DNA from 2 places in the Herbaspirillum sp. C9C3 genome. Region 2 is predicted to be linked to the other one. Evidence: predicted binding sites of a transcription regulator. Region 2 holds the regulator's gene; the other holds the start of a gene.
The links. The regulator FliA, encoded in region 2, starts transcription of late flagellar genes. The targets are predictions, from matches to a motif close to CTAAAGTTTNNNNNNNNNNNGCCGNTA.
Positions count from the first base shown of each region.

Region 1: the regulator FliA is predicted to act here: its motif matches at 1,400-1,426, upstream of HNO82_RS06860 (FlxA-like family protein).

Region 1 is NZ_JABFMQ010000005.1:59,776-66,900, reverse strand. It holds gene HNO82_RS06870 (Lrp/AsnC family transcriptional regulator) at 1-37, opposite strand, end outside; gene hppD (4-hydroxyphenylpyruvate dioxygenase) at 185-1,309, shown strand; gene HNO82_RS06860 (FlxA-like family protein) at 1,491-1,844, shown strand; gene HNO82_RS06855 (MFS transporter) at 1,878-3,248, opposite strand; gene HNO82_RS06850 (ABC transporter substrate-binding protein) at 3,293-4,132, opposite strand; gene HNO82_RS06845 (ABC transporter ATP-binding protein) at 4,396-5,100, opposite strand; gene livG (high-affinity branched-chain amino acid ABC transporter ATP-binding protein LivG) at 5,100-5,876, opposite strand; gene HNO82_RS06835 (high-affinity branched-chain amino acid ABC transporter permease LivM) at 5,873-7,099, opposite strand.
Region 2 is NZ_JABFMQ010000001.1:164,102-171,226, reverse strand. It holds gene flgA (flagellar basal body P-ring formation chaperone FlgA) at 1-101, shown strand, start outside; gene flgM (flagellar biosynthesis anti-sigma factor FlgM) at 315-635, shown strand; gene HNO82_RS00820 (flagella synthesis protein FlgN) at 667-1,125, shown strand; gene HNO82_RS00815 (RNA polymerase sigma factor FliA) at 1,246-1,983, opposite strand; gene HNO82_RS00810 (MinD/ParA family ATP-binding protein) at 1,989-2,792, opposite strand; gene flhF (flagellar biosynthesis GTPase FlhF) at 2,827-4,320, opposite strand; gene flhA (flagellar biosynthesis protein FlhA) at 4,317-6,425, opposite strand; gene flhB (flagellar biosynthesis protein FlhB) at 6,428-7,125, opposite strand, start outside.

The DNA of each region.
Region 1 (7,125 bases), on a different contig from region 2:
AGGCCAGGTCGTAGCGATCCACGTTGATGATGCTCATTTGTCTCTCCAAAGTTCATATTTAAGAATTATTTGTGCATATTATCTAATATATCGCGCAAAAAACAATCACAAATTGCAGTCTTGACGCAATAAACTCCTCGCATGGGCCGCGCTTGTCGGCCCTCCCTATTCGAGGAGACACCAGATGGGCCACGCAGACACCCAGTTCGCCACCGCAGCCGTCAATACCGCCAATACCGCCACCACCGTCAGTGGCGACCTGTTCGACAACCCCATGGGCACCGACGGCTTCGAGTTCGTCGAGTACACTGCCGCCGATCCGGCCGGCATTGCCGCCGTGCTGGAGCTGATGGGCTTTACGGCTGTGGCGCGCCACCGTTCCAAGAATGTCACCCTGTATCGCCAGGGCCAGATCAACTTCATCCTCAACGGCGAACCCCACAGCAATGCCGCCGCCTTTGCCCAGGTGCACGGCGCCTCGGTCAACGCCATGGCCTTCCGGGTGCGGGATGCAGCCCATGTGTACAAACGTGCACTGGAACTGGGCGCTGAAGGCGTGGAAGCCAAGCTCGGTCCGATGGAACTGAACATTCCTGCCATTCGTGGCATCGGCGGTTCGCTGCTGTATCTGGTGGATCGCTATGGCGACAACGGCTCCATCTATGACGTCGATTTTCAGTTCTTCCCCGACGTGGAGCGCAACCCCAAGGGCGTCGGCCTGACCTACATCGACCACCTGACCCACAACGTCATGCGCGGCGCGATGGATACCTGGTCTTCGTTCTACACGCGCCTGTTCAACTTCCGCGAGATCAAGTATTTCGACATCGAGGGCAAGGTCACGGGCCTGCGTTCGCGCGCCATGACCAGCCCCTGCGGCAAGATCCGCATTCCCATCAACGAGAGCGCCGACGACAAGTCGCAGATCGAGGAATTCATCAAGCAGTACAACGGCGAAGGCATCCAGCACATTGCCCTGGGCACCGACGACATCTACCAGACCGTGCGCGCCCTGTATGCACGGGGGGTGCCGCTGCAGGACACCATCGCCACCTACTATGACCTGGTGGAGCGGCGCATCCCCGGTCATGGCGAAGACCTCGATGCCCTGCGCGAGCTGAAGATCCTCATCGACGGCGCGCCCACGGCGGGCCAGGGTCTGCTGCTGCAGATCTTCACCCAGAACCTGATCGGCCCGGTGTTCTATGAAATCATCCAGCGCAAGGGCAATGACGGTTTTGGCGAGGGCAATTTCAAGGCCCTGTTCGAATCCATCGAGCTGGACCAGATGCGCCGTGGCGTGATCTGACCGCCGGGCGAACGCGCTCCTGCAGCCGCCATGAAAAAGACGCAGCGCCCTGGCCGGGCCTGCGTCTTTTCGTTTTTTTACTTTCCGAGACTCAAGATCGCGCCGGGAGCGCCGTAAATCCATGCAAAGGCAACACCGCTGTCCCCTTGCAATCCCTTGCGCCCAACGGGCCGGAGTCCGCATGAACGTCGCGTATGAACAAGAAAAACCTGCCCACGCCCCAGCTGAACCGGCCATGGCAGACACGCTGGACCATGACCCCGCCGAACTGGTGGCGCAATTGAGTCATCGTATCCTGCTGCTGCAACAGCAGACCCAATCCCTGGCCCGCTTCCCGGCCAACCGCGACGGCAAGCAGCAGCGTCAGTTGCTGCAGCAGCAGATCCGCACGCTCTACCAGCAGTTGTTCGTGCTGGAACAGCAGCAGGCGCGACAGCGCAGGCGCGGCGAAAACTATCTCAGCATGGCCCTGTCGGTGGCCGCCCATGCCGCACACCAGCATGCCCGTGGCGAGCTGGCGGCAGCGGTGCTTTGAGGCCGGTTCCGCTTCCTTGAAGATTCTGCCGGCTCAATAACGCAGCCGCGACAGGCTCACCAGACAAGCCGCACCCGCCAGGGCGGCGGCAAAGCACAGCACCGGCGCATAGGGCGTGGCCGATATGCCCATGAGCATGGCCACCACCGAGGCACCCACAGTCTGCCCGGTCAGGCGTGCCGTTCCCAGCATGCCGCTGGCACCGCCCGTACGCTCACGTGGCGCGGCGCTGATCATGGTGCGATTGTTGGGTGACTGGAACAGCCCGAAGCCAACCCCGCACACCGCAAACATGGCCAGCATCACGCCATCGGGCGTGCTGCGGTCCACCGTCAGCAGGGCCAGCAAGCCCAGGCACATCACCGCCAGCCCCACCCCGCCCAGCAAGCCTGCCGAGATGCGATCCGAGAGCTTGCCCGCCACCACGCCGGTGAGCGCCACCGCAATCGGCCAGGCCGTCAGCAACAGACCGGCGCGCGCTGCGCTCATGCCGAGTTGATTCTGCAGCAGGAAGGGCAGCATCACGAAGACCGACATCTGCGCCGCGAAGGAGCAGAACGAAGTACCGATGGAGAGCGCAAACAGGGGAATGCGCAACAGGTCCAGCGGCAACATGGGCGCACTGGGCGATTGCAGCTTCAACAGCAGCACCAGGCTGATGGCAGTCAGCAGCGCGCACAGTGCCACCACCCAGCCGCCTTGCAGATGACCGACGGCATCGATGGTATAGAGCAGCAAGCCGATGAAGCCCATGCAAAGCAAGGCGCTCTGGCGATCAAAACGGCGTTCCGAGAGCGGATTGGCCGGCAAGGCGCGGCTGCCCACGACCAGCGCTACCAGGCCGAGCGGGATGTTGATGAGGAACAGCCAGTGCCACGAGGCCAGATGCAGGATCAGGCCGGCCACGGTCGGCCCCAGGGCATTGCCGGTGCCGGCTACCAGGGCGTTGTAGCCGATGGCACGGCCCAGCAGGCGGGCCGGATAGATGAAGCGGATCAGTGCGGTATTGACCGAGAGGATCCCGGCTGCGCCCAGTCCCTGCAGTACCCGCGCCAGGCTCAATTGCAGCATGTCGCCGCTGGCCGCGCAGGCCAGCGAGGCCAGCGTGAAGAGAAACAGCCCGCCCAGGTAGACGCGCCGGTAGCCGATCACTTCTCCCAGCGACGCCAGCGGCAGCAGGCACACCGCCATGGCGATCTGATAGCTGTTGATGACCCAGATCGCATCGGCATCGCTGGCCTTGAGATCGGCCGCCATGGCCGGCAAGGCCAGGTTGGCGATGGAGCCGTCGAGCACGGCGACGGTCAGGCCCAACACCACCGTGGCGATGGCCAGCAGGCGCTGGCGCGGCGGCAGGCCGTCATGATCGGGAGAAACGCAAGGAAGAACGGGAGTAACAGACATGACTCTGCGCGGGGGAGCCGGGAAGACAGGGAAGAAAAGGGCGTTTAGCGGAACGCCGAAATGGGCGTCAACTTCTTGTCGCGGGGAATATTGAACTTGGTCTTGAGACCATACCACTTGGTCCACAGGGCATCGATCTCGCCCTCCTTTTCCAGTGCGGCCAGGGCCTGGTTGACGGCATCGAGCAGCCGGTGCTCTCCCTTCTTGACGCCCAGTGCAGTGGGCTCCCAGGCCAGTGCGCCTTCGACGAAGCGGAACCGTCCGCCCGACTCATTGACGAAACGAATGCCCGAGGGCATCGAAATGGCCAGCGCATCGACCTGACCCTGCGCCAGCGCCAGGAAGGATTGTGGCGTGTCGGTGAAGGTCAGCAAGCTGGCCTTGCGCAGCACGCGCCGCACCGCCTGCTCCGGGGTGGAATCGCGATTGGCGCTGATGCGCTTGCCGTCCAGGTCGGAGACCAGATTCAGGCCGGAATCACTCTGTACGATCAGCTTGATCGGGTTCTGGTAATGCGAGGCCGTGAAATCGATCAGGCGCGCGCGTTCGCGGGTATAGCCCAAGGCCGCCGAGACCAGGTCCACCTCCCCCTTCATGAGCGCCGGCAAACGCCCCTCCACCGTCACACTGCGGTGCTGCATCTGTACGCCCAGCTTGCGAGCGACCGCGCTGCACATGTCAACATCAAACCCGACGATCTGGCCGGTCAGCGGATCGGAAAATCCCAGCGGCTCATTCTTGGACAGCGTGGCGCAGATCAGCACGCCACGCGCCTCTATCTGCCCCAGGCGGTCTGCGTGCGCCGCAGCGGGAACCAGCCAGGCCCCGGCCAACAGCAGGCTGCCCATGCCCAGTTGCTTGAGTTGCTGCGAAATCTTTTTCATGCTTTTCCTCATCGAGCGTCGAGGATAGCCCGAAACAATCCCGGATGTCACTCGCAGCAGACACTCCCATACACTTTACAAACAAATCTCTCTACGCACCAATACAGTACCCTGACAGTTTTCGGTACACATCACCTGACATGACCTGTTCACCCTGCCCCGCCGCTTCATCTGGCCGGTCCACAAGACAACGGCCCGGTCGGGTGAGGACCGGGCCGTCATCGGACAGCGATCAGACAGTCAACGGACAGTCAACGGACAATTCAGCCGTGGCCCAGATAAGCCTTGCGCACGTCGCTGTTGGCCAGCAGGTTGGCACCGGTATCGGACATGACCACATGGCCGTTTTCCAGCACATAGCCACGGTCGGCCACGCCCAGGGCCTTGTTGGCGTTCTGCTCGACCAGGAACACCGTCACGCCGCTGTCGCGGATGGTGCGGATGATCTCGAAGATCTGCGCAATCACCAGCGGGGCCAGGCCCAGCGTGGGTTCGTCCAGCAACAGCAGGCGCGGCTTGCTCATGAGGGCGCGGCCAATGGCCAGCATCTGCTGCTCGCCGCCGGACATGGTCCCGGCCCGCTGGGCCGCTCGCTCCTTGAGGCGCGGGAAAAGGCCGAAAACGTACGCGATGCCCTGCTCGATCTCGTCATTGCTGGCGAAGAAGGCGCCCATCTGGAGGTTCTCCAGCACGGTCAGACTGGGGAAGACGCGTCGACCTTCCGGCGAGATGGCAAATCCGCGGCGCATGATCTCGTGGGTCGGCAGCTGGGTGATGTCCTGGCCCTCGAAGATCACACGACCGCCGGAGGCACGCGGACGTCCGCACAGCGTCATCAAGAGGGTGGTCTTGCCGGCACCGTTGGCACCGATGAGGGTGACGATCTCACCCTTTTCCACCTTCAGCGATACGCCGTGCAGGGCCTCGATGGCGCCATAGTGGGTATGCACCTTGTCAAACTGCAGCATCATTCTTCTCCCAGATAAGCCTTGATCACGCGCTCGTCGCTACGCACCTGTTCGGGGGTGCCGGTGACGATGGGCTTGCCGTGCTCCATGACCAGGATGCGGTCGGAGATGCCCATGATGAGGCTCATGTCGTGTTCGATCAGCAGCACGGCCACGCCGTGCTCGCGGCGCAGGCGGTCGATCAGTTGCGACAGCTCCTGCTTCTCCTGCGGGTTCAGGCCGGCGGCCGGTTCATCCAGCAGCAGCAGGCGCGGCCTGGTGATCATGCAGCGGGCAATCTCGACGCGGCGTTGCAGACCATACGAGAGCGTGCCCGCCTCACGATTGGCCAGTGCGGTCAGGCCGAGCTGATCCAGCCAGTAAGCCGCGCGTTGCAGCGCCTCCTGCTCGGAGCGGCGATAGGCCGCGGTCTTGAGCAGGCCCGACAGCAGGTTGGTGTTGACCTGCTGGTGTTGTGCCACCAGCAGGTTTTCCACCACGGTCATGGACTTGAAGAGGCGGATATTCTGGAAGGTCCGCACCAGCCCCTGCTGCGCCACCTGGTGGCTGGGCTGGCGGGCAATCGAGACGCCATCGAGAGCGATCTCGCCCGAGGTCGGCTGATAGAAGCCGCTGATGCAGTTGAAGACGGTAGTCTTGCCGGCCCCGTTGGGACCGATGATGGCGAAGACTTCGCGCTCCTGCACGGCCAGCGAGACGCCATCCACGGCCAGGAGGCCACCGAAGCGCATCGACAGGTTGGACACTTCCAGCATGGTTTTCATGGACGAATTCATTGCGGCAACTCCACGTGCGGACGGGTTGCAGGGAGCAATCCTTGCGGACGCCACATCATCATCAGCACCATCACCAGGCCGAAGATCAGCATGCGGTATTCGGCAAAGCTGCGCGCCAGTTCCGGCAATACGGTCAGCAGGATGGCGGCCAGAATCACGCCCAGCTGCGAGCCCATCCCCCCCAGCACAACGATGGCCAGGATCAGGGCGGACTCGATGAAGGTAAAGGATTCCGGCGTCACCAGACCCTGGCGGGCGGCGAAGAAGGAACCGGCCAGGCCAGCGAAGGCGGCACCGAGCGTGAAGGCGGAAAGCTTCACGCGGGTTGGATTGATGCCCAGCGAGCGGCAGGCGATCTCGTCTTCACGCAGCGCTTCCCAGGCGCGGCCCATGGGCATGCGCAGCAGGCGGCTGGTGACGAACCAAGTAAAGAGCACCATCAGCAAGGCCAGGAAGTACAGGAAGATCACCATATGCGCGCCCTGATAGCTCAGGCCGAACATCTGGTGGAAGGTGGTGCCGCCTTCGGTCAGCGGATTGCGCGCCATCACCACGCCGAACACGGTCGGCTTGGGGATGCCGGAGATGCCATCCGGTCCGCCGGTCAGGCTGGTCATGTTGTTGAGCAAGAGACGGATGATTTCACCGAAGCCCAAGGTGACGATGGCCAGGTAGTCACCGCGCAGGCGCAGCACCGGGAAGCCCAGCAGGAAGCCGAACAGTGCGGCGGCAGCCGCCGACAGCGGCACGCACTCCCAGAACGAGAGGCCGAAGTACTGGTTGCACAGCGCATAGGTGTAGGCACCCACGGCATAGAAGCCGACGTAACCCAGGTCGAGCAGGCCGGCGAAACCGACCACGATGTTCAGGCCCAGGCCCAGCACCACGTAGATCAGCGCCAGAGTCATCACGTCCACATAGCCGCGCGAACCGAAGAAGGGCCACACCAGCGCGGCCATCAGCAGGATCATCATGGCCGCGCGCTGCTGGCCCGGCTGCATGCGCGGCAGCGTCGGCAGCTTGATGCCGGCGCGGGTGCGCAAGAGCGCCGGCTTGGCCAGCTGGAACAGGAACACGGCCAGCACCGCCACCAGCACCGGGGTCCAGTGGGTATTGAGGACCACGCGGTAGCCCTCCAGCTGCAGCTGCATGCCCAGCAGCGGGATGGTCAGTACGGCGGTCACCAGCGCCGCCGCCACGGCATTCTTGAAAGTCTCAGGCATCACGCCTCCTTGAATTTGTCGTTGTC
Region 2 (7,125 bases):
CCAATGCCAACGAAGGCCAGATGGCCCAGGCCCGCACGGCAACCGGCCAGGTCGTCAGCGGCATTGCCAAGGCCGGCGGGATCCTGGAAATCAATTATTGAGCCGGCCAGGCCGGTTTCTTTATTGATATGAAGCAATTTCCCGGAGAGCAACGCCCAGGCGGAACGCAGCGGATCGCCCTGGCAGGAATGTGAAGAAAAGTACCCGAAATGCGCTGATTTCAGGTGCGGGAATGTTAAAGTTTGCCCAGAACTGGTCGATAATCCATACGACAGGCGGGTGCGCTGCGCCCCCACCCTACAAGGAATACTGCCGTGAACGTTAACGACGCCCTCAAATCCGCTGCCCTCAACACCGAGCAGACGCAGACGCAAGCCCGCACCACCGCCCAGGGCGGCGCTGCCGCCGGCAACGGCGCGGCTGCCACCGCCGCCACCTCGGACAGCGTGCGCCTGTCCAGCACCTACCAGGCGCTGGAAACCAAGGGCGACAGCAAGAGCAGCAGCTTTGACGCCAAGAAAGTGGCCGAGATCAAGGCCGCCATTGCCAATGGCACCTTCCAGATCGATCCCGAGAAGGTCGCCAATGGCCTGATCGATACCGTCAAGACCCTCATCAGCGCCCGCCCGGCCTGATCACCTTTCGTTTTTGCAGAGGATCTTTCGCATGAATCCGGCCAGCAAACTGTCCCAGGAACACGCTGCCATGTCGCGCCTGGTGGAAAAACTGACCCAGGAACAGGCTCTGCTGGCCGAAGCCACTGCGGAAGGGCTGACCGACATCATTTCCGAAAAAGCTGCCATCGTTGCTGAAATGTCCACCCTGGCTGGCAACCGTCATGCCTTGCTGGGTACGCTGGGCTACAGCGCAGATGAAGCCGGCATGCAGAAGTGGATGAATGAACAGGCCAGCGAGGCCGACCGCGATCTCTGGGCCGGCCTCTTCGAACTGGCCCAGGATGCCAAGGAACTGAACCGCGTCAATGGCCTGCTGATCGGCAAGAAGCTCTCCATCAACCAGAGCGCACTCACGATTCTGCAAGGCAAGACCGGCACTGGCAATTTCTATGGCCCCGACGGTCAGAACAGCATCAAATCCTCGGGCCGTCGACTGGGTGTGGTGTAACGCTTCCCGCTCAGGCGCGGTGACCAGCAAAAAGCCCGGCATGGCCGGGCTTTGTCGTTAACGTGTCTGCAAATGTGGCATCGGCAAATACGGCATGCTGCTCATTGTCGTACTGCGGACTCAGGCCACCCCGCTCCAGGAATGCTCGCGCAGATAGGTACGCATGCGCGAAATCGCCTGGCTGTGCAGCTGGCATACGCGCGATTCGGAGACACCCATGACCGCACCGATTTCCTTGAGGTTCATTTCCTGCTCGTAGTACAGCGCCATGAGGAGCTGCTCACGCTCGGGCAGGGCCTTGATGGAATCCACCACTGCTTCACGGAAACCGCCGTTGATCAGGCTCTGCAGCGGATCATCCTCACCCTCGCCGGTCTGATAGCGGTCCAGGAAGTGCTCATGACCGCCCTCGTCGTCGTGAAAGTCCTCGTAATAAATCAGTTGATGGCCACCACAGTCGGTCAGCAGGGCCTGGTAATCGCTCAGACTGATCTTCATGTGCTGCGCCACTTCCGCCTCCTGCGGCTGGCGGCCCAGTTGCTGCAGCAGGGTCTGCATGGCCTCTTCCACCTTGCGCGCATTCTGGCGGATGCTGCGCGGCAGCCAGTCGCTGCTGCGCAGTTCGTCGAGCATGGCGCCACGGATACGCTGCACGGCATAGGTCTCAAACTGCGCGCCATGGGTTTCCTCATAGCGGTTGACGGCGTCGAGCAGGCCCATCATGCCGGCCTGGATCAGGTCGTCCACCTCTACGCTGGGGGGCAGCTTGGCCTTGAGCTGATGCGCCAGCTTCCTGACCAGCGGCGCATGCTGCTCCAGCACGTCGTTCTTGCCCTTTTTTCCCTTGACGTTATACATGCACGTCACACTCCCAGGCTGGCACCGTCGGTGGCCATGCGGTAGCTGCTGCCGGTCGCGTCCGGGGTCGCCGTAAAGCGCTTGGAGAGGCGCTGGAACGCCAGCGCCGCCCCGGCGAAGGGAAACACGTCCATCACTGCCCGGCCCTGCCCGGTGGCCCGGCGGATATGGTCATCGGCCGGAATCGACCCCATGAAATTCAATTGCGCCGCCAGGTAACGGCTGGCAGCCTGGGCCATGTTGGCATAGACGGTGCGGGCTTCGGCTTCGGTGGCATCGTTGACGATGAGACTGAAGGGACGGCGACCGATACGGTCGCTCAGGCTCTTCAGGAGCACATAGGCCGATTTGATCGACGAGGCCGTGGTCGACACCTGAATCACGATCTCACCCATTTCCATGGTCGGCACCGGCAGCGACAGGTCGCGCGCCAGCACGCCATTGACCAGGGTGATCTCGGCCTGGCCGATCAGGCTGTCGAAGATCTCGGCCAGCCGTCCTGCGTGCGGGTCGGTGGCCGAAGGAACGCTGCGGCGGGCGATGCGCGCCATCGAAAATCCTTCCGGCAGCAGACGAGTAGCCTCGATCAAGGGACGCTCCATGCGCGCCACCTCCTGCAGCGTGGCCACGTCATGGCGCAAGCCGATGCGCGTCAACAGTCCGGTACTGGCCACGTCGCCATCCACGACCAGCACACTGTGCTTGGCCTGGGACAGCGAGGCCGCCAGGTTGATGAGCATGGCGCTCTTCTCTTCCTCGCCGAGGACGGAGAAGAAGGTAAACAGTCGCGGCACCGGCCTTTCCAGCATCCGGCGCAGTCCTGCTGCCTGGTCGATGTCGTAACTAGCCAAAGCTCACCTCGCGCAGGCCCTTGTCATTCATCGACATCGCGGTCGGCCCGATCACGCCCGGCAACTCGCCCTCCTGGAACTCGAAGGGCGCGGTTTCGCGCTTCTGCTTGAAGGCGCGGTCGGCCAGATACAGCTTGTTGGCCACGTGCAGATCTTCCGGCACGCGCTGACCATTGGCGACGTAATGCAGATTGAGCTTGTGGCGGATCACCACATCGAGCACATTGCCGATGGTGGCGGCTTCATCGAGTTTGGTGATGATGCAGCCGGCCAGACCGGAGCTGGAATAGGCATGCACTACTTCGTTCAGGGTCCCGCCGGTGGCGGTGGCGTTCAGGCACAGCAGGCGCTTGATGTCCACGCCGGCACCGGCCAGCATGGCGTCCTGCTCGGCCACCATCTGATCGCGCTGGCCCACGCCGGCGGTGTCGATCAGCACGGTGTGCTTGCCTTTCAACTCTTCCAGAGCGATGCGCAGGTCGGTCTCATCCTTGACCGAGTGCACCATCACGCCCAGGATCTTGCCGTAGATGCGCAGTTGTTCGTAACCGCCGATGCGGTAGCCGTCGGTGGTGATCAGGGCCAGCTTGCCGGAGCCGTGGCGCATCACGCAGCGCGCCGCCAGCTTGGCGGTGGTGGTGGTCTTGCCCACGCCGGTGGGGCCGACCAGGGCGAAGACGCCGCCGTTTTCGAGCAGCTCGTTTTCGTTGGCCAGGGTATTGAGGTTGCGTGCCAGCACCGACTTGACCCAGAACATGATGTCCTGCGACTTCGAGTTGGCGGGCAGGTTTTCGGTAATCAGACGCGACAGGCTGGCCGAAAAACCGGCCGCCAGCATTTCCTTGAGGACTACACCCTTGAGCGGGTCGCGCTTCTGCGTGCCGCCCCAGGAAATCTCGGCCAACTGGGTTTCCAGTACACCGCGCATGGAGCGGATTTCACTCATGACCTCGGACAGGATTTCATCATAGTCCTTGCCATCGAATTCGGGCAGCGCCGAGCGCGGGCGCATATCCTGCTCGCCGGACTCCTGCGCCTGCTGCGCCGAGGTCGCTGCCCGGCCGCCAGCGGCCTGCTCGGCGCGGCGGCTGCGCCAGACGCGGGCGTCGCTGGCCGATGCAGGTTCTGCCGCGCGCGCCGGGGTACGCGCCTGGGCGGGCTGATCCAGTAGTGGCGCGTTCTCGGGGCGTGCTGCGCGAGTGGGCTGCTGCGCCACCGGGGAGGACAGCAGGGCCGGACGCCGCGGCTGCTGGGCGCTGGGCAAGCCCGACTGCTGCTGCAGCGAAGCCGCCTGGGCACGTCCGTTCGGATCGCGCGCGCCGGTCGGCGCCACCAGGGTGGTCATGTCCTCGTTGGCCATGGCCAGGATCTCCACCCCGTCAGGAATGTTGCGGTTGGAGAGAATGACGGCATCCGGACCAAGCGCCTCGCGAACCTGGCGCCAGGCCTCGCGAGAAGAATTGGCGATAAATTTCTTGACGTTCATGCTTGCCCTCCAACTAGGCTGGTAACTTTAATCGTTTTCGACTCGGGGACTTCAGCGTGCGACAGCACGCGCAACTGCGGCATGGCGCGGCGCAAGAAGCGCGCCAGCAAGGTCCGCAGCGGTGCACCGACCAGCAGCACCGGCGCCAGGCCCATCTGTTCCTGGCGTTGCGCGGCCATCTCGGTCTGCTGTACCAGCGAATCGGCCAGGCCCGGCTCGATACCGCCGGTCTCGCCGCTGGCTTGCAGTGCCTGCATGAGCAGGCGTTCGAGCTTGGAATCGAGGGCCATGACGGCCAGCTCGTTCTCGCCCGGGAAAATCTGTTGCACGATGGCCCGGCCCAAGGCAATCCGCACAATCGCCGTGAGGTCGGTCGGGTCCTGAATGCGCGCGGCATGCTCGGCCAATGTTTCGATGATAGTGCGCATATCGCGGATATGCACCCCTTCCAGCAAGAGGTTTTGCAAGACCTTCTGCAGGGTGCCCAGCGGCAGCATCTTGGGCACCAGGTCTTCCACCAGCTTGGGGGCTTCCTTGGCCAGGTGGTCCAGCAGGCTCTGCACTTCCTGGCGGCCCAGCAGCTCGGCGGCATGGGTGGTGATGAGGTGATTGAGGTGGGTCGCCACCACGGTGCCGGCATCGACCACGGTATAACCCATGGTGGAAGCCTGTTCGCGCAGGCCGCTGTCGATCCACACGGCCGGCAGGCCGAAGGCCGGGTCCGAGGTCATCATGCCCGGCAGCGGACCGGTCACCATGCCGGGATTGATGGCCAGGTACTGGCCGGCATGTGCCTCGCCATTGCCCACTTCCACGCCCTTCAAGGTGATGCGATAGGCCGAGGGTTTCAGTTCCAGGTTGTCGCGGATATGAATCGGCGGCGACAGGAAACCGACCTCCTGGGCGAACTTCTTGCGGATACCCTTGATGCGCTTGAGCAGTTCCCCGCCCTGCCCCTTGTCCACCAGCGGAATGAGGCGATAACCCACTTCCAGGCCCAGGGTATCGACCGGCATGACGTCGTTCCAGGTGGCCTCCTCGGCCTCGGAGGGCGCGGCGGCCGAAGCCGCTGCCTGGGGCGCCGACGCAGCAGCCTCGGTCTTGGCCTTTTCGGTACGCTTGCCGATGGCATAAGCGCCGCCCCCCATGGCCGCCGCCAGCAGCAGGAAGGCAATGTGCGGCATGCCCGGGATCATGCCCATGCCGCCGATGATGATGGCGGTGATGTAGAGTACCTCCGGCTTGGCGAAGAGCTGATTGATCAGCTGTCCGCCCACGTCCTGATCGTTGGCCACGCGCGAGACCACCACACCGGCGGCCGTCGAGATGATCAGCGAGGGAATCTGCGCCACCAGGCCGTCACCGATGGCCAGCAACGTGTAGTTCTTCAGGGCTGCATCGAAGGCCAGGTCATGCTGCACCATGCCCACCACCAGGCCGCCGACGATGTTGACCACGGTCACGATGATGCCGGCGATGGCGTCACCGCGCACATACTTGGAGGCACCGTCCATGGCGCCGTAGAACTCGGACTCCTGCGCCACTTCCTTGCGGCGGGCGCGCGCCTCGGGCTCACCGATGAGGCCGGCGTTGAGGTCGGCGTCGATGGCCATCTGCTTGCCGGGCATGGCGTCCAGGGTGAAGCGTGCGCCCACTTCGGCGATACGACCGGCACCCTTGGTCACCACCATGAAGTTGATGATGGTCAGGATCACGAACACCACGATACCGACGGTGTAATTGCCACCGATGAGGAAGTGACCGAAGGCCTCGATCACCTTGCCGGCCGCATCCGGGCCGGTATGTCCTTCGGTGAGCACGATACGGGTGGAGGCCACGTTGAGCGACAGGCGCAGCATGGTCGACACCAGCAGCACCGCCGGGAAGGCGATGAAGTCCAGTGGCTTGACGGTGTAGAGCGCAGTCATCAGCACGATCACCGACAGCGAGATGTTGAAGCTGAACAGCAGATCCAGCATGAAGGCCGGCAAGGGCAGCACCATCATCGCCAGCATCATGATGATGAGGATGGGCGCCGCCAGCGCCCGACCATTCTTGATCGGGACCCAGGCCGGGATTTTCATGGTGTTGAGTTTGGTTGCCATTGTTACCGTCTGTTTCTATTCTTGGGTCCGCGCGGTTTCTTGGGCGCGGTCGCCGGATCGAGCTCTCTGGGCACGGCCAGATCGGTCGGTTCGACCGGACGATTGCCGCCGAACTGCCCATAGGTACGCAGCTGGAAGACATAGGCCAGCACTTCTGCCACGGCGGTGTAGAGCGCCTCGGGGATCTCGTCGCCGATCTCGGTATGGGTGTGCAGCGCACGCGCCAGGGGCGGCGCTTCCAGCAGCGGAACCTTGTGCTCGCGGGCCAGTTCGCGGATCTTGGCGGCGATGTCATCGGCACCTTTGGCCACGACCTTGGGCGCGCCCATCTTGCCTTCGGCGTACTTCAGGGCCACCGCATAATGGGTCGGGTTGGTGACCACCACGTCGGCAGTGGGCACTTCAGCCATCATGCGGCGACGGGCCATGGCGCGCTGCATCGCGCGGATCTTGCCCTTGATGTGCGGGTCGCCTTCGGATTCCTTGTGCTCCTGCTTGACCTCTTCGCGCGTCATGCGCAGCTTGCGGCCGTAATTCCAGATCTGGTAAGGCACATCCAGCACGGCGATGAGGATCAGCGCCGAGACCATGGTGATGAAGCTGAACCACAGCAACTGCGCCGAATGCGCGCCGGCGGTCTTGAGCGACTCCACCCCCAGCCCCAGCACGGCATCGAGCTGGCTGCGAATGGCCATCCAGG